4 regions of the Vibrio floridensis genome follow, and region 1 is predicted to be linked to each of the others. Evidence: predicted binding sites of a transcription regulator. Region 1 holds the regulator's gene; each other region holds the start of a gene.
The links. Region 1 encodes PurR, which represses purine synthesis genes. Its sites were predicted from a motif close to TNANGNAAACGTTTNCNTNA; they were not measured.
Positions count from the first base shown of each region.

Region 1 (4,611 bases):
AAATCAGACATTATTCTTCTTGAAGATGCCAAAGATACTTGGGAAGAAGCGAGACAAGCAGCGGCGTTTGTGCGTCAGAAACAGCTGGTTTTGGTTACTTCTGCCAGCCACATGGCACGTGCAATGAAAGAGTTTCATGACGCTGGCATAACGCCGTTACCCGCGCCAACAAACTACCTTGCGCAAAAAAACATCTCTCAAGCTTGGGATAGATATGCCCCTAAAGCCATCTACCTTGAGCAAACAGAGCGCTACTGGCACGAAACCCTTGGGCAGCTATGGCAAGGCATGCGAGATTTGCTTCTTACTGACGAACAAATCATGGCAGAGAATCGGGCATCAAAATGATGCTTCATGAGCTGCAAAAAACAAAAAAAGAGCTTACTCAGCTCTTTTTTGTTTGTTAATTTTGGCTTTCTAAACAACGCCTAGTCGCCAGCAAACATGTAACCTTCACCGTGTACGGTCACAAAAATTTGTGGGTTCTTAGGATCAAACTCCATTTTAGCTCGCATACGACGAATCAAAACATCGATTGTTCTGTCGTTTGGCGCATCAACGCGATGGCTGATCATGTTGAGAATGCGCTCACGACTTAATACCTGATTTGGGTAAGAAGACAGTGCCACCAGCAGCTCATATTCTGCCTTGGTCAACTTCACTGGCTCACCATTATGACTCAACGCTCGACGATGAATATCGAAGGTCCAATCACCAAAACGGACAATATGGTCTTCGTTTTCTGCGTCTTGGTGTTTTGAGCCACCACTGCGCGTAAGCGAAATTCGCCACAACAAGTTTTTCACTCGAACCAGCAGTTCACGTAACTCAAATGGTTTGGTGACGTAGTCGTCTGCCCCCATCTCCAAACCAACAATTTTATCTATGCTATCCGTGCGTCCGGTTACCAGAATAATGCCAATGTCCGATTGGCTGCGTAGTTCACGGGTCAGCATCAAGCCATCTTCGCCTGGTAAGTTAATGTCTAACATCACCAAATCAACGCAGCTATTTTGCAAAATATGGCGCATCTCAGCACCACTTTCCGCTTCACTTACTGTGTAACCTTCTTTTTGAAAATAACCCGCAAGTTTACTGCGAGTCACTACATCATCTTCTACGACTAATACGTGATAGCTCATTTACACCACTTCATGTCATTTCTGTCTACACGGGCAGACATTCTATTCATAACTAGTAACATTTCTAGTCATACTTCGTTTGAAATGCAAGTATCTTGATTTTTATTGATTCAAAACAAGCTTAATATCAAGCTATTAATAAGCATAATTATCTTTATATTTTTCTTAACAATAGGCGTTATTGCTATTCATTTTTTTTGGTTACACTTATAGGAGATTGATTTAGGAGCGATAAATGATGCAAGAGATAAAAGCCTTTAATGAAAAACGTGCGGAAATATATTGGTGGCTTTCCAGCTTGTTTGCCAAAGAACTGACACAGAAAGAGCTCGATAAATATCAAAGCATGGAAATTAGAGCGTTTTTAACTGGATTGGCTGAGAACGATTCGCTACGTCCATCGATTGATGACTTTGTCGATGCCCTCAATCGTCTGGTTGACCGTCAAGATGCACAACTGGAATTATCCGCGGATTTTTGTGACCTGTTTTTGAAAACCGCAAAACACGGTGCGCTTCCATACGCATCAATTTATCTCACAAAAGATGGCCTGCTTAATGGTGAGCCGGCACAAAAAATGGACGCTTGGCTTCAAAAACATGGCGTACAGGTCAATCAACAATTGAATGAACCTGCCGATCACTTGGCCATCATGCTCGATTTTCTTGGCAACCTCATCATTCGCTCCAATGAACTTGAACAAGAGCGTCACATGGAAGAAGCGTTTGTCGAACAAAACGACTTTCTCCAAGAAATGTTACTCTCTTGGCTTCCAAGCTTTGCTGTTCGTGCAAAGGAATGTGATGAATTTGGTTTCTATTCCAGTGCGATAAAACTACTTGTCGCATTTTGTAAGCTGGACAGCGACTATTTAGTTGGATAATAATTACGCCCTTATCAATAGAGCAAACACTCGGTTACACTTTAACCACTAAAGTGTGAACGCGGATACAGATTTCGCGGTTCGATTAGGTTGCCAGCTTTGCCGTCACAGTCTAAAATTGAGACCGCAATCGATAAAACATGATTTTAATGCAAACCGCTGAAACACAGCGGTTTTTGTGTTTTTTTAAGCTAAGCTGCTGCTTTTCTAGTGTGTCTTCTTTTAAGGCGAAATCGGAGAAAGGTAGCAAACCGTGTTGCCACGAATGTACTTCATTTCAACTGGCAACCTAGGACAGGACAATACCTATGGCCACAATAAAAGATGTCGCACGTCTCGCTGGCGTATCAACTACAACGGTTTCTCACGTAATCAATAAAACCCGATTCGTGGCTGAAGCCACTCAAGAAAAAGTCATGAAAGCGGTTGACGAGCTCAACTACGCACCGAGCGCAGTGGCTCGTAGCTTAAAGTGCAACACCACCCGCACTATTGGTATGCTGGTTACGCAATCTACCAACTTGTTCTTTTCTGAAGTGATTGATGGCGTAGAAAGCTACTGTTACCGTCAAGGCTACACACTAATTCTTTGTAATACTGGCGGTATCTACGAGAAGCAACGTGATTACATTCGTATGCTTGCGGAAAAACGCGTAGATGGCATTTTGGTGATGTGTTCAGACCTCACCGAAGAACTACGCGAAATGCTTGATAAGCATGCAGATATTCCTAAAGTGATTATGGACTGGGGCCCAATCAGCTCACAAGCCGATAAAATTATCGATAACTCAGAGGAAGGTGGCTACTTGGCCACTAAGTACTTGATTGAAAATGGTCATACAAAAATTGCGTGTTTAAGTGGTCACTTTGAAAAAGCCGCGTGCCAAGAGCGCATCCAAGGCTTTAAACGTGCGATGAAGGAAGCCAATATCACAGTCAACGAAGATTGGATCCTTGAAGGGAACTTCGAATGCGACACGGCAGTGATGGCAGCTGACAAGATCGCGTCGTGGCAAGATCGCCCAACGGCAGTCTTCTGCTTCAACGATACCATGGCACTGGGTTTGATGAGCCGTCTTCAACAACTAGGGCTTCGTATTCCAGAAGACATCTCTGTGATCGGCTACGACAATATCGAGTTGGCAGAATACTTCTCGCCACCATTGACAACAATCCACCAGCCAAAACGTCGTGTCGGTAAAAATGCATTTGAGATCCTTCTCGAGCGTATTAAGGATAAAGAGCACGATAAGCGTATATTTGAAATGCACCCAGAGCTCGTTATTCGCGACACAGTTAAAAAAATCAATTAGTTAACACTAATATTCTAAAGCATCCAAGTCTGGGTGCTTTTTTTTATTCTTAGTAAGTGATTTGTTAAGTCAAATTCTGTTCAGTTCTTAAAATCGAGCACTCATTCACTTAACTGCAGCTATTACTTGAAGCAATGTCACACTTTTAATCTCAAAATGTGATGTTACTCCAATAGAAATCGTATTCTTTAAGTGTCACGCACAGGGCAAACCATCTGAAAAGGTGGGACGCAAAGCCTCCGGCCTAAACCATTCATAATTTGGTAGGTAGCGGGGTTACCGATGGCAAAAATGCATAACAACAAGTTTACCCATTAATGACATTGTATTTGCATTGGTTTGCTAATCTCTCGGACCTGATTTGGTGGCGTAATTGTAATTACACCGAGATAACACATCATGGATAAACCGATACTCAAAGATTCAATGAAGCTTTTTGAGCAACTTGGTGCGATAAAGTCTCGCTCTATGTTTGGCGGGTTCGGCCTTTTTGCAGATGAGACGATGTTTGCGCTCGTTGTCAAAGACCAGCTTCATATTCGCGCGGATCAAAAATCGACATTACTTTTCGAAAAGAAAGGACTAAAACCATACGTTTACACCAAGCGTGGGTTTCCAGTTGTCACTAAGTACTACGCGATCTCTGATTCGCTTTGGCAAGACCAAAATGCGCTTCTGTCCGTAGCGAAACAGGCACTAAAGAGTGCAAATAGTGACAAGCAGCAACAAGCAACTGCAAAACCGGATAGACTTAAAGACCTCCCTAACCTACGTTTAGCCACCGAACGAATGTTGAAGAAGGCAGGTATTGAAACCGTAGAACAGTTGGAATCGCAGGGCGCTGCTCGCGCGTATCAAGCGATTAAAAACACACACACGGGCTCAGTCAGCTTAGAGCTGTTGTGGGCACTTGAGGGCGCAATTAAAGGGACGCATTGGAGCGTTATCCCTCAACAACGACGTGATGAGTTAGTGAATAACTTGTCTTCATAGTAAGACAAAGTGACTATTGAGTTATAGACTAGAAACCACACCCCTACAGGTGTGGTTTTTTCGTATGGCACGAAATTATTTCTTTTTCACTCGGGTCTGATTACAACGCTATCTGGAGAATCTATCAATGAACAAAAAACTCGTATTCGGACTGTTGCTTATCACCACTATCATCTTATTGGGTGTTAACTTTAGCCAATACCTCACCTTAGAAAACGCTAAGGCGCAGCAAGTCGCTTTAACTCACTTTATTGAAGATAACTTCTGGTTATCCGCCATC
Region 1 covers NZ_JAKGCY010000002.1:99,705-104,315, reverse strand. Annotated here, with positions in the region: gene elyC (envelope biogenesis factor ElyC) at 1-348, shown strand, start outside; gene torR (two-component system response regulator TorR) at 429-1,142, opposite strand; gene torD (molecular chaperone TorD) at 1,378-2,025, shown strand; gene purR (HTH-type transcriptional repressor PurR) at 2,334-3,338, shown strand; cyclic di-GMP riboswitch class I at 3,534-3,622, shown strand; gene LZU85_RS04815 (TfoX/Sxy family DNA transformation protein) at 3,738-4,331, shown strand; gene LZU85_RS04810 (TVP38/TMEM64 family protein) at 4,459-4,611, shown strand, end outside.

Region 2 (4,611 bases), 270 kb from region 1:
AATCAATGGATCAGCTACATGTTGCAACCTGCGGTGGTCGCCCTTGCTTACCCTTTATATGAGCAGTTGCCTCAAATTAAAGCCAATTGGCGAATCATTGCCTTAGCATGCACTTTAGGCAGTGTAATGTCGATGCTCACCGCCATGCTCATTGCCGTCGCCTTCAAGGCAGACATTAGCTTGATCGCTAGCCTGCTTGGTAAGTCGGTCACCACGCCGATTGCAATGGAAATCTCAAGCCACTTAGGGGGCGAAGCCGCCGTTGCTGCTATTCTGGTGCTGCTCGTTGGGCTGTTTGGGGCAATCCTTGCCTACCCAATCTATAACTTGCTTGGCATTAAGCACCCTATCGCACGTGGACTCACCATGGGGACAGTTTCGCATGCACTCGGTACCGCGACCTGCGTGGAGAAAGCACCGGGCGACGCCGCCTTTTCTTCTTTAGCGTTAGTACTGTGTGGCATCATCACTTCTATTCTCGCACCAAGCTTTTTCGCCCTCGCGGTTTGGCTATACGGTTAACACCGACTTCTGACTAAGACGCCCTCTTGCTTATGCTGAGGGCGTTTTTTTATTCACGCTTTTATAAAGTGCTATACAGTAGTTTTACTGTTCATCTTACCAATCGACTCAGCTACCAGTGATATTCGTCACAAATCCTCATACTTATCACTACGTACCAAACGAAATATAAACCACTAAAAATCAAATAGATAACAACATATCTTTTTCACCAGACAATCAGTTTAGGTGAAAAATCCAACAAAAAGAGTTGATCAATCGCCTTAAAAAAACTACTGTATACGCATACAGTATGTATAAAGGAACAGTAAGATGCAGATTCAAACTCAAACTCGACCCTATTCTCGTTTTAACGTGTTGGCTCAGCCAACCGTACCTATGAATGTTTCTGATCAGTTGTTGCAAAAGCTGGCTAATCTTTCCGCTCAAAACCAGTGGATTTTGTTTACAGCCGAGTGCCCAAGACCTGACTTTGCACAACTTACTGCTTCCAATATCCGCTGCCAGAACGTCATCCAGATGAAAGCTTCTCAGACGATGACTGAAATGGAGATCGTGATGAAAGCAATTCGCTCTGGCAATGCCGCTGCGGTTGTCGCATCCGATCAAATCGATTTGATTAACCAATCTTTGCTTAGCGATCTCGCTCGCGAGTATGGCTGTGAAGTGTTTTTCGTTGAAGGCAGAGCACACAAGTATCACTAACAAGTTCAACGTTATCCATCCTGCATCTCGCCTCCCAAATGGGAGGCATTTTTTGTTTGGCAAAAACAAGGCAAACGTTTGCTTTTTCTCTGGCGACTTCAAATAGTTCTGGTATCATGCCCCGGTAATCGATGAATCCGTTAGATTTTGTTGTCCGATTCATTTCCCGCATGACGTTTGAAATTATGATAGGAATGTCAAAATGAGCCTTGCTGACCAAGTACTTGCCGTCAACGATGACCTACCCATCCGCACCGATAAACCTGTACACAGTGGAAAAGTTCGCTCTGTTTACTGGTTGACCGAAGAAGACAGTGCCCGACTGATTAAAGAGAAAGGATACAATGTTGCCCCTGACGCCCCATTGGCGATAATGGTGATCAGCGATCGTATTTCCGCTTTTGATTGCATTTGGCATGGAGAGCACGGGTTGAATGGCGTACCGGGTAAAGGCGCTGCGCTCAATGCCATTTCAAACCATTGGTTTGGCTTGTTCAAAGAAAATGGCCTTGCTGACAGCCACATTCTGGATATTCCACATCCTTTTGTCTGGATCGTACAGAAAGCCAAACCGGTGAAAATCGAAGCGATTTGCCGCAAGTACATTACTGGTTCAATGTGGCGTGCTTACGAAAAAGGTGAACGTGAATTCTGTGGTATTCAGCTACCAGAAGGCTTGGAAAAAGACAAAGCATTGCCGGATCTGCTCATGACGCCATCAACAAAAGGCATTTTGAAAGGCATTCCAGGAGTTCCGGAAGCAGATGACGTTAATATCACCCGCCAAAATATCGCTGACAACTTTGCCGCGTTTAATTTCTCTAGTGCCGACGATATCGCGCTTTACGAAAAACTGCTGAAAGACGGCTTTGGTGTGATCAGTGAAGCATTAGCAAACGTGGGGCAAATCTTTGTCGATACCAAATTTGAATTTGGTTACGTCACGGATGCGGCTGGAAATGAAAAACTGATTTACATGGATGAAGTGGGTACACCAGACTCATCACGAATTTGGGATGCCCAAGAGTATCAAGCAGGCAAAATTGTTGAGAATTCAAAAGAAGGCTTTAGACAATTCTTGCTTAACTACTTCCCTGACCCAGATATTTTACTTAATAAAGATCGTATGCCTGAGCGTGAAGCGCTCGCTCGCGACAACGAACTGCCTGAAGAAGCGCTGATGGCAGTGTCTCGTACTTACATCAACATCGCAGAGAAAATTACCGGCAGCGCGATCATCTTAAGCGATAATCCAAAGCAAGAAATCATCGATATTCTTGGTCGCGAATACGGTTTGATTGACTAAGTCATCGCCAACGATTCAAAACAAAAAAACGCCTGCATCGCTGCAGGCGTTTTTTCTCGTCACTTGACATTACTTAATCAAACTGAGACTCACTGAGATCTTTCAAGCGGATCACGAACACATCTTGTTCTCGGCAGTCAATTTTGCTTTCGCTGCGATTTTGAATGAAGTCGATCTGGGTGGGCTCTAGCGCATACGGCATCACCACCGTCAGCTCGTCTATCCCCTCCAGTTTTGCCAGTTTGAGTAGCGTCACCAAGTTGGATTCATCGCTACGGCGTGAAGACATGCTCTTTAAGGCTGCATCCCACAATCGATCTTCTGGTTCTGAAAGCTCTGCGATACTGTTCTTCCACATCACACCAAAGACTGGAGCAAAGGTGGTTAAGGCTTCTAAAAACGTCCATTTTTTACTGCATGAAGCCCCTAGAAAACTGGTGTAGTCGAATTCGACGTGTCTCTTTCCCTGTTTTTCCATTTTGTCCCCCGACAGATTGGCAACACAACATACTCAATATCAGCCAAGTGTTTTGATATAGCAATAGGATATAAAACAATGGTCTTTTATGCCCTAGTTTCGAGAGGAAAAGAAATATTAAAACCAGAGTTGTAACAATCGTCACTCAGACTCTTTAACGATATGCGTCGGATTGATTAATATTTTGCGTTTAAAACAAATTTAGACTTTAACGAACATCAATCACTCGACTCGCTTTACGATATTGCACTCGCCAGCCGGAAAAACGAGGCAGTTCCCAACGCTTTGGATCGCCTTTGCGGTTGCCGCCAGCGAAGACCACTTGCACCAACTTTCCAGCAGGAAAATATTCCACCGTCAGCTGTAAATCAGGCAAAGAGAGCGATAACGGAAATTGCTCTGCAAAATCCTTGTATCGCCACTCTGGGATCCCTCGATACGGGAAATCTCGGCTTTCAAACAGTGCCATTTCATCCACTTCGTTCACTCCCATGGCATCAAGCTGCTCGCGTAACCATTGGTCAAAGTCCAGTAATCCAATGGGGTGCTGCTCTTCATTCAAGCCTAACGCGCAATACAAGTGCCAATGCGTCATTTGCGTCGTGACACAAGCATAGAGCTCTGGCAGCAATTGGCCTTTTTTGACCAGAGCAACGATGGTTTCAATCGCATCCTCTCCTTGAGGTTGTTCAAGCCTGCTCTCCACCACTCGACCAGCGTAAACCAGTTGCATCTCCACTTCGACCGCATCGTTTGATGGGCGCGTTTCCCCTTGTCGCCACTCACCTAACTCGAGTTCGTTAATCAAGGTCAACGAAGCGGGCATGATCACGCTGGCTAAGTTAAGCGTCTGTTTCACACCTTTCCCCGGCAAGCTATGGCTATCTAACACAAGAGCAAGCTCGTGTTTGTCAGAAAAACGGCTTTGGCGACCAACCATCATTTCCATCTTTCCATTCCCCAACGCCTCACGTCGTTTGGCTCGGCGGATAAAGACCAACTCTGGATGCAAACGAGCGATCGCCTTAACCAGTTCAACCCGCGTGTATCTCGAACTCACCTCAAGATCGGGCAGTTCAAACAGATCGCGCATTTGTTGAGACAAGCCTCGCGCTTCCTCTAACGCCCCTTCATCCACGAGCACACCACTAAAGCGCTGACCACGAATGAGTTGAATCATTAACGTGGCGTCGCACTGTTGCGGCTCTTGTTCAAGTAGTGTCTCAGCTTCTTCTCCCCCTTTTACTTGATAGAGCGCCGCTGGGACAGAGAGACCAGCGGCGAGATCAATCATCGCCTCTTTGAGTGCTTTGGTTGGCATGCGAGTGACAAGGTCGGCGTAAAGCGTGTCAACAGGTAAGGGATAGAGCTTTTTCCCGTGCTCGGTCACTTTGCCTTCAGTTGTGATGGCTTGCATGTCATTGAGGATCTTGTGTGCCTGCACAAGGGATTTCTCTGGCAGGCCATCCAAAAACTCAAGCTCGGCCAAGCGATAGCCACAACAGGCCGCTGCCAGCATCGGCTCACTAAGATCTTCTCGCTGCAGTTCGGGGGGCGTGGCAAGTTCAAGTGGCGCGTGTTCACCGTACAGACGCAAACA
Region 2 covers NZ_JAKGCY010000002.1:365,817-370,427, reverse strand. Annotated here, with positions in the region: gene LZU85_RS05960 (LrgB family protein) at 1-522, shown strand, start outside; gene LZU85_RS05955 (SulA-like leucine-rich domain-containing protein) at 835-1,227, shown strand; gene LZU85_RS05950 (phosphoribosylaminoimidazolesuccinocarboxamide synthase) at 1,430-2,533, shown strand; gene LZU85_RS05945 (hypothetical protein) at 2,607-3,011, opposite strand; gene LZU85_RS05940 (helicase-related protein) at 3,220-4,611, opposite strand, start outside.
Region 2: the regulator PurR is predicted to act here: its motif matches at 1,294-1,313, upstream of LZU85_RS05950 (phosphoribosylaminoimidazolesuccinocarboxamide synthase).

Region 3 (4,611 bases), on a different contig from region 1:
CAAGTCCAGACCGCCGCCCAGACAAAAAGCAGCGCCGCGACATTATCAAATTTAAACACCAGTAAAAGCCGGAAAAACCGACGAGGAATCGCTAAATGGCAAGCAATATTTTGAATCGCTACTTATTTGAAGATCTTTCAGTACGTGGTGAGTTGGTACAACTGGATGAAGCGTATCAGCGAATTATTTCTAGCAAGGAGTATCCGGCAGCACTGCAAAAACTGCTTGGTGAGCTATTGGTTTCTACCACTCTTCTGACTGCAACTTTAAAGTTTGAAGGCTCAATCACGATTCAGCTGCAAGGCGACGGCCCTGTCTCACTGGCCGTGATCAATGGTGACAACGAACAGAAAATTCGTGGCGTGGCTCGCTGGGAAGGCGAGATTGCCGACGACGCGACTCTACACGAGATGATGGGCAAAGGTTATATGGTCATCACCATTGAGCCGAAAAAAGGCGAGCGCTACCAAGGTATTGTTGGCCTAGAAGGCGATAACCTAGAACAAGTGCTTGAAGGTTACTTTGAACGTTCAGAGCAGCTAAAAACGCGCCTATGGATCCGTACAGGCGAGCTCGAAGGCAAAGCACACGCCGCGGGTATGCTGATTCAAGTGGTGCCTGACGGCACTGGCTCAGAAAATGATTTTGAGCATTTGGAGCAGTTGACCAACACGGTGAAAAACGAAGAGCTGTTTACGCTACCAGCAAACGAGCTACTTTACCGCCTCTACAACCAAGAACAAGTGCGCCTGTTTGAACCGCAAACCGTTGAGTTCCATTGTGGTTGTTCACGTGAGCGCAGTGGCGCGGCGATCGTGACTGTCGACAAAAATGAAATTTATGACATTTTGGCCTCTGATGGATCCGTTTCTTTACATTGTGATTACTGCGGCACGACTTATTCGTTTGATGAATCTGACATCAGTAAGCTTTACGAAGACGCCACTTCTGAACCAAAAACGCTGCATTAATTTGCCCGCTTTACCAAGCACGTAATTTACCCATCAAAAGGCCAGCTCATGCTGGCCTTTTTGTGATCTAAGCATGATAAAACATAGGTTTACTTGTAATTTAATAACCCATTAATTTTTGCCAATTAATAATCCTTTTAAGCTGGCGCAAAGGTTTGCGCACACGATAAACTATCTCGGCCAATATGTGACGGGACACCTAAAACCACGGGAATCTTAAGGTTATTTTTTGAACTATATCCCTGTTTTCTACCCCACCCGTTGTTAGCATGGTGAGCAGAAATATTAATAAATTCTTACAAAATCCCTACAAAAATCCTAAAAGGAGCACCTATGACCGTTATGGAACATACAAAGGCTGCATCAATTGATCTAACCAAACATGGTCTTCGCAACGTAAAAGAGGTTGTGCGCAACCCAAGTTACGAAACATTGTTCGCAGAAGAGACTCGTGCTGATCTCGAAGGCTACGAAAAAGGCGTAGTGACCGAGCTTGGCGCAGTCGCTGTAGACACAGGTATCTTCACTGGCCGCTCACCAAAAGATAAATACATTGTGAAGGATGCCACCACCGAAGAACACATGTGGTGGACCACTGATGCTGTTAAAAACGACAACAAGCCCATCACTCAAGCCGTATGGAACGATCTAAAGCAGCTCGTCACCAACCAGCTTTCTGGTAAGCGCGTTTTTGTGATTGATGGCTATTGTGGTGCCAACCCTGATACCCGTCTTAGCATCCGTGTGATCACCGAAGTGGCATGGCAAGCGCATTTCGTTAAGAACATGTTCATTCGTCCAACCGAAGAAGAGTTGGCCAGCTTTGAACCTGATTTCGTGGTGATGAATGGCGCGAAGTGTACCAACCAGAAGTGGCAAGAGCACGGTCTGAACTCTGAAAACTTCACGGTATTTAACTTAACAGAACGCATGCAGTTGATCGGCGGTACTTGGTACGGCGGTGAGATGAAGAAAGGCATGTTCGCGATGATGAACTACTTCCTTCCTCTCAAAGGTATCGCGTCGATGCACTGTTCAGCCAACATGGGCAAAGAAGGCGATGTGGCGATCTTCTTCGGTCTTTCTGGTACGGGTAAAACGACGCTGTCGACCGATCCAAAACGCGCACTGATCGGCGATGATGAGCACGGCTGGGATGACGATGGTGTGTTTAACTTCGAAGGTGGTTGTTACGCAAAAACCATCAAACTGTCGAAAGAAGCTGAGCCTGACATCTACAATGCGATTCGTCGTGACGCGCTACTTGAAAACGTGACCGTTCGTAACGACGGTTCAATCAACTTCGACGATGGTTCAAAAACCGAAAATACTCGCGTTTCTTATCCAATTCATCATATTGAAAACATCGTTAAGCCAGTATCAAAAGGCGGTCATGCCAACAAAGTGATCTTCCTTTCTGCGGATGCGTTTGGCGTGCTACCTCCAGTGTCTAAGTTGACGCCAGAGCAAACCAAATACCACTTCCTATCTGGCTTTACCGCGAAACTAGCGGGTACTGAACGTGGCATCACCGAACCAACACCAACCTTCTCTGCGTGTTTTGGTGCTGCGTTCCTGACGCTTCACCCAACCAAGTACGCTGAAGTACTGGTAAAACGTATGGAAGAAGCAGGCGCGGAAGCCTACCTCGTCAATACCGGTTGGAACGGCAGCGGCAAACGTATCTCAATCCAAGATACGCGCGGTATTATCGATGCGATCCTAGATGGCTCAATTGAACAAGCACCAACTAAACACGTGCCTATCTTCAATCTAGAAGTACCTACATCACTTCCTGGTGTGGATCCAACCATTCTTGATCCACGCGACACCTATGTAGACCCACTTCAATGGGAAAGCAAAGCACAAGATCTTGCTCAGCGCTTTATCAATAACTTTGCCAAGTACACCGATAACGCAGAAGGCCAGGCATTGGTTGCAGCAGGCCCACAGCTCGATTAGTGACCTAGCTACGAAAAGCAAACTTAAGCCCCTCTCCTGAGGGGCTTTTTTATTGAATCACCATAGAAATTAAGCCAAGCTTATCTGCACTTATTTGCAAACCATAGTGATCAGTAGGCAGGGATGAAAAAAGCACTAGTCAGTGTCGCGCTTTTGTTGGTTGTCGTCGCATTAATACCCATCAGCATTCTTATCAGCTTGCAAACCCGTTATGCCAGTCAAGTGTTTAACCACCTAAGCCAGCTTTCTTCGTTGGGCATGCAGGTCGAATCTGTTCACTACCAATATCCCCATCACTTTTCTTTTAAGAATGTCTCTTTTGACGACAGCGAGATTAATTACGTTGAACAGCTCGATGTTTGGATTGCGCCAGAATGGTATGCCGATGGTCGATGGCAAATAGCCAGTGTGCTGCTCGATGGTTTAAGCCTGCAAAACGGCTTAACTTCATCGTTGTCAGCACGGCTACCAAATGCAATTCATATCCATCAAATAGCGATCTCCAATCTCGATTATGCCGACAGCGCCTTCAGCGCGAGGGGGATGAAACTGCAGGTCAAACAGCCAATTTGGCAAAATGACGAGCAACGTATCCCTTTTGGTGAAATCCAATTTTCCGCACAACAGCTCTATTGGCAAGGTGAAGCCTTTAACCAACTGCTGGTTGATATTGACTATAAACCCCAGGACAGCACCGTTTATGGCCTCTCATTGGTTTGGCGCGGCGCCAAAGTCTCTGGCCAAGCGGAGCAATACCCGCAAGGTTGGTCATTGGTCAATGTTACCCTAGAAGGATTGACACTCACCGAGCAACAAGTCACCTCTATTTTGGCCAAGCCATGGCAAAGCCTTGGCATGAAGGTGAACCATATCAATAGCCTAGATATCTTACGCAGTTCACTGGCGATTGAGGGGTATCAATTGGTCAATTTTGAGTTGAGCAGTGAAAACCTCACTCTGCCTTTTGAACCTTGGCAACAGCAGCAAGGTCTGCTGTCCTTTTCGGCAGAAAGTGTTCAAGCGCCCAACAATATTTGGGTGGAACCGCGAGTAAAACTACAGCTCGATCCAAACGCGATTCAAGTAAAAGAGGCTTCTGCCCAATGGCAGCAAGGCAACGTGCTCTTTGCTGGCTTGCTTACACCAGACAGCATTCAACTGGAACAACTGCTGGTGAACAATGTGAAGTGGGCAGCCGAGCAACCGGGAGAAGAGGCATGGATACGACAACTGTTCGCTCAAACACCGAATGTTCGTATTGATAAACTCAGCATTGAACGCAGTCAGTTTATTCAGTTAATCAGCCAGCCCTATTGGCAGCTTTCTGGACTCAATATCGATGGCGAACAATTACTCTTAAAGCAAAATCATCAGGCAGGATTGTGGCAAGGTAAGTTGCGAGCAACGGCTGTGAATGCCAGCTACAAAGACATTCTAACCAGCCACCCATTGATTGAAATGCACAGCGAAAATGGCCTGTGGCAGCTTGAACGTCTGTTTGCGCCGCTCAAGCAAGGTTATGTCGAAGCATATGGGCAACTGCAGTTGGATAGCTTGAGCAAACCCTGGCAAGCCAACTTAAATGCGGATGGCCTGCCTATTGGATTGTTACTCTCTCAACTCCCTTTGCCTTTTGAACTCAACGCCATCAGCAGCCTTGATGTCAGCGCGAAAGGGC
Region 3 covers NZ_JAKGCY010000011.1:93,089-97,699, forward strand. Annotated here, with positions in the region: gene hslR (ribosome-associated heat shock protein Hsp15) at 1-65, shown strand, start outside; gene hslO (Hsp33 family molecular chaperone HslO) at 96-971, shown strand; gene pckA (phosphoenolpyruvate carboxykinase (ATP)) at 1,305-2,933, shown strand; gene LZU85_RS15740 (AsmA family protein) at 3,057-4,611, shown strand, end outside.
Region 3: the regulator PurR is predicted to act here: its motif matches at 1,115-1,134, upstream of pckA (phosphoenolpyruvate carboxykinase (ATP)).

Region 4 (4,611 bases), on a different contig from region 1:
GACATTAGATACTTCTTGCCTTTGTTGAAAGAGCGTTGTCTTTTACTAAGGCTGTCATGTTATATTTCATCCCAATACGCAGCAAGTTCTCTTGCTGTCAAATAAGTGATTTTGTCTAAAAAATTAGGTTTAAATTAAATTTCGCGCGTCAAACGCGAAAATCAGCACAAAAGGCTTGTCATGCTTTGTTCTATCTATAAAAGTTCTAAGAAAGAAGGCACATATCTTTATATTCCAAAAAAAGATAATTTTTCACAGGTTCCTGACACATTAATGCAGATGTTCGGTAAGCCTTCTCATGTGATGACGGTGAATCTTGAAGGGCGTAGTTTGGCATTAGTGAACATTGAAAAAGTAAAAGAATCGCTCAACAACGAGGGCTTTTTCTTGCAACTGCCACCTCCGCCAGAAAATCTCTTACAACAACATAAAGAGCGTAAAGCGCAGCAGAAAGAAGACTAAGGCTTAAACGCCTTGGGAAGTAGGCCAGCTCGATTGCTCAAGGAGGGCTATTTGAAAAAATTGGTAACCGCGATACTCAGCATCGGACTTTGTTCATCGGCGTGGGCGAACACCGAAAGTTTTGAGCAGTATCTTGAGCGTTTAAAAGCCCAAGCGGCGGAAGAAGGCATTTCGGCTCAAACCATAGAGCAAGCCTTTCGCGATGTGCAATTTAAACCACGAGCGGTAAAAGCCGATCGCAATCAACCGGAGAAAAAGCAAACGCTGGATGAATATCTTCCTCGTGCGGTGCCGGATTGGAAAGTGAAACAAGCCAAAGATCTCTATGAAAAGCATTACGTTGAATTGAGCCAGATTGCGGATCGCTATGGTGTACAAGCGCGCTTTATTGTTGCGTTGTGGGGCGTCGAAAGTAACTTTGGTAAGTTCACCGGCAATTTCCCTGTGGTCGATGCTTTATCAACCATGGCCTATGAAGGGCGTCGTGAAGCTTTCTTTCGTGCAGAAACCATGGCTGCGCTGAAAATCTTAGACCAAGGGCATATTGAGTTTGAAAACTTCAAAGGCTCTTGGGCAGGTGCGATGGGGCAGTGTCAGTTTATGCCAAGCTCTTTCCTTGCCTATGCAGCAGACGGCAACGGTGATGGCAAGAAAGACATCTGGAATACCAAAGCCGATGTGTTTGCTTCAACTGCCAGTTACCTCAGCCAATCTGGTTGGGATGACAAATACACTTGGGGTCGCCAAGTGCGCGTGCCGAAAGGGTTTGATCTTGAGCTAGAAGGGCGAGAAGAGGCGAAAGGCAAATACCTGCAGGAATGGAAAAAACTGGGTATTACCAGCATCAATGGACGCTCATTACCTAAGCTAAACGAAGACATTAAAGCTTGGTTAGTGATGCCTGATGATGAGAATGGCCGCGCTTATCTGGTCTACAACAACTACAATGTGTTGATGAAGTGGAATCGCTCGCATTACTTTGCACTGGCAGTGAGTCATTTGGCTGACCGCATCAAAAATTAATTCAATTCGGCTTGTGGTGTTAGCCACAAGCCAACAGCGATAAACATGTTATCTGAACGCGCAGCACAAATGGTGGTTTTTGCCGCCCTCGTCAAACATCAAAACTTCACTTCTGCCGCTAAGAGCTTAGCGGTGTCGGTTTCTCATGTCAGTAAGCAACTGGCACAACTCGAAGCATCGTTGGGGATCAAGTTGATCCAACGCACCACGCGCAGCTTTACACCGACTGAAGCAGGATTGGCCTTCTATCACCATTGCCAGCAAGTGGTGCAGGCGGTGAACAATGCGCAATATGAAATGGAGAGCCAGCGCGATGAAATTGCCGGTTTAGTACGAATTGGCTTGTCGCAATCCTTTGGTACTTTGCATATTCTCCCTGCCATTGATGAACTGCGCCAGAAATACCCGCTACTGCAAGTGGAAATGCACTTGTTTGATTACAAAGTCGACATGCTGCAAGAAGGGTTAGACTTGTGGATCACCAACCATGAGCATTTACCAGAAGGCTACATTGCTCAGCGTTTAGCGGATTGTCAGTTCGTTGTCGCGGCGTCTCCGGACTATTTGTTGCAGCATGATGCACCGAAAGAGCCTAACGATCTCGCCAATCACAACTGCCTGATTTACCGAAGCTGGGAGCGTGACTACACCAGTTGGGCGTTTCGTCGCCAAGGGGAGCACCTTAGCGTTAAGGTATCGGGTAATTATTCGGTCGATCTGGCTGAGGCGGTTCGGGATGCGGCGATCTCAGGGTGGGGGATTGGCTATCTGGCGACCTACTTGCTTGGTGATGAGTTTAGAACTGGGAAACTGATTCAACTGTTGCCAGATTGGCGCGCGAATCAGGAAATGCCATTTTATGCGGTGTATCCTAGCCGCCAGCATATGCCGAAAAAAACCTCTGCTGTCATCGATTTCATTAAACAAAAAATCGGTACGCCGTGTCATTGGGACAAACAGCTGGAGCCCTATGTCAGCCTCCCTGATTAGAGTGATTTGAGTCACAAATATTTTCTATTTCCAGAAACATATTTTCCATATGGAAACAATAAAACAAAGCAAACGTTTATCTTGTTTTTATTCAATAAGTTAAGTCTTGTGGTTTTATTGCGTTTTTCTAATGAACCACCTTGTTAACATTCTCGACTTGCATCTTACGACACTGGTAATACAATCCGCGCCTTCCTTGTTCCCCCTCTCTGGAAATAATCACTATGAACTCACTCTTGGGTGTCGTAGCCATTTTGCTTTTTGCTTGGCTGCTTTCTACCAATAGAAAAAATATCCGTCTTAAAACGGTGGGATTGGCGTTTGCATTGCAAGTGGCCTTTGCGTTGTTGGTACTGTATGTGCCTGCGGGTAAAAATGCGCTAAATGGCGTGACGGGCGCGGTTTCCAATTTGATTAACTATGGGCAGGAAGGTATCGCTTTTCTGTTCGGCGGTTTGGCAACCGGCGGTTTTACTTTCGCGATTAACGTTCTTGGCATCATCATCTTCTTCTCTGCCTTGATCTCAGGCCTTTACCATGTTGGATTGATGCCGAAAGTAATCAACTTGATTGGTGGCGCCCTACAAAAGTTGTTAGGGACTGGCCGTGCTGAATCGCTTTCTGCAACCGCCAACATCTTCGTTGGCATGATTGAAGCTCCGTTGGTGGTGAAACCTTACTTAAAGCACATGAGTGACTCGCAATTCTTTGCCGTCATGACCTGTGGCCTTGCTTCGGTAGCAGGCGGTACCTTAGTCGGTTACGCCTCTTTGGGGGTCGAACTGAACTACCTGATTGCTGCGGCATTTATGTCGGCACCTGCTGGTCTTTTGATGGCCAAAATTTTGATGCCTGAAACTGAAGCTCAGGCGGAAGATGTGCAGATGGAAAACGTTGAGATGCCAAAAGCGACCAACGTGGTGGAAGCGATGGCAGACGGTGCGATGTCGGGCTTGCGTATCGCGGTAGCGGTAGGGGCAACCTTACTGGCGTTTGTCAGCGTGATTGCACTGCTGAATGGCCTGTTGGGTTGGGTCGGCAGTGGGTTTGGCATCTCTCTTAGCTTTGAGTTGATTTTGGGCTATCTATTTGCGCCAGTCGCTTGGTTGTTGGGTATTCCATGGCATGAAGCCATTACCGCGGGTTCTCTGATCGGCAATAAAATTGTGGTGAACGAATTCGTCGCGTTTATTCAGCTCATGCAAGTGAAACAAGATCTGAGTGCACACTCGCAAGCGATCGTGACTTTTGCTTTGTGTGGTTTTGCTAACATTTCCACAATGGCGATGTTGATCGGTGGTTTGGGTAGCTTGGTGCCTGAAAAACGCTCGTTCATCTCGAAATACGGCTTCCGTGCAATTACCGCAGGTGTCTTGGCGAACTTGATGAGCGCATCGATTGCGGGCGTGATTTTAAGCCTGTAAGCGATAAGAAAACAGATGGCAGTCGATGCTTACGCGCTTCTGGACAAAGTGAAGCATCGTACTGTCATTATTTGTTTTTATTCGCTATCGTTTTGATAAATAAGAAAAAGGCAGAGGATTTTCTCTGCCTTTTTCTTTTTGGCGATTTCGTCGTTTTCAAACCGATGGGGGAACAAGTGGCACGTTGTTGCGCCAAATAGCAAAAAAGAGAGCCGAAGCTCTCTTTTTTTAGGTGTATGGTCGGACTGAGAGGATTTGAACCTCCGACCCCCGACACCCCATGACGGTGCGCTACCAAGCTGCGCTACAGTCCGATGGCAGTTACTGTAATGGTAAGGAGGTGACTCGTCAACACTTTGTTTATCAACAATAAAACCTTGATTGCAGATTGAGCGGTTTGTGTGTTTTTTATACGGTGATTTTTGGGCTGTCATCGTGAAACCGCCCCATCATGGTGTTTTGGCCCGAATTTAGTCGTAGATCTTGCGTCAATCACTCGGCCAAGCGTATATACCACAAGAAAGAGTAAGTTAGTTTTTTCTTATATATCAATGACATTTTTCTGTAATTACATTTTATTACGTTTCAATTAACTGAAGGAACGTGGTTTTGGGGAATGATTCACGTATTTTATAGAATTGAATTGCTTTATCGGTGTGACTAACTAGATTGGCGAGTCTGAGTTGAATGACTAATCCGAACAAAATCTTAA
Region 4 covers NZ_JAKGCY010000003.1:76,667-81,277, reverse strand. Annotated here, with positions in the region: gene minC (septum site-determining protein MinC) at 1-5, opposite strand, end outside; gene LZU85_RS06675 (YcgL domain-containing protein) at 181-462, shown strand; gene LZU85_RS06670 (lytic murein transglycosylase) at 514-1,485, shown strand; gene LZU85_RS06665 (LysR family transcriptional regulator) at 1,531-2,475, shown strand; gene LZU85_RS06660 (NupC/NupG family nucleoside CNT transporter) at 2,700-3,899, shown strand; tRNA gene LZU85_RS06655 (tRNA-Pro) at 4,137-4,213, opposite strand.
Region 4: the regulator PurR is predicted to act here: its motif matches at 2,540-2,559, upstream of LZU85_RS06660 (NupC/NupG family nucleoside CNT transporter).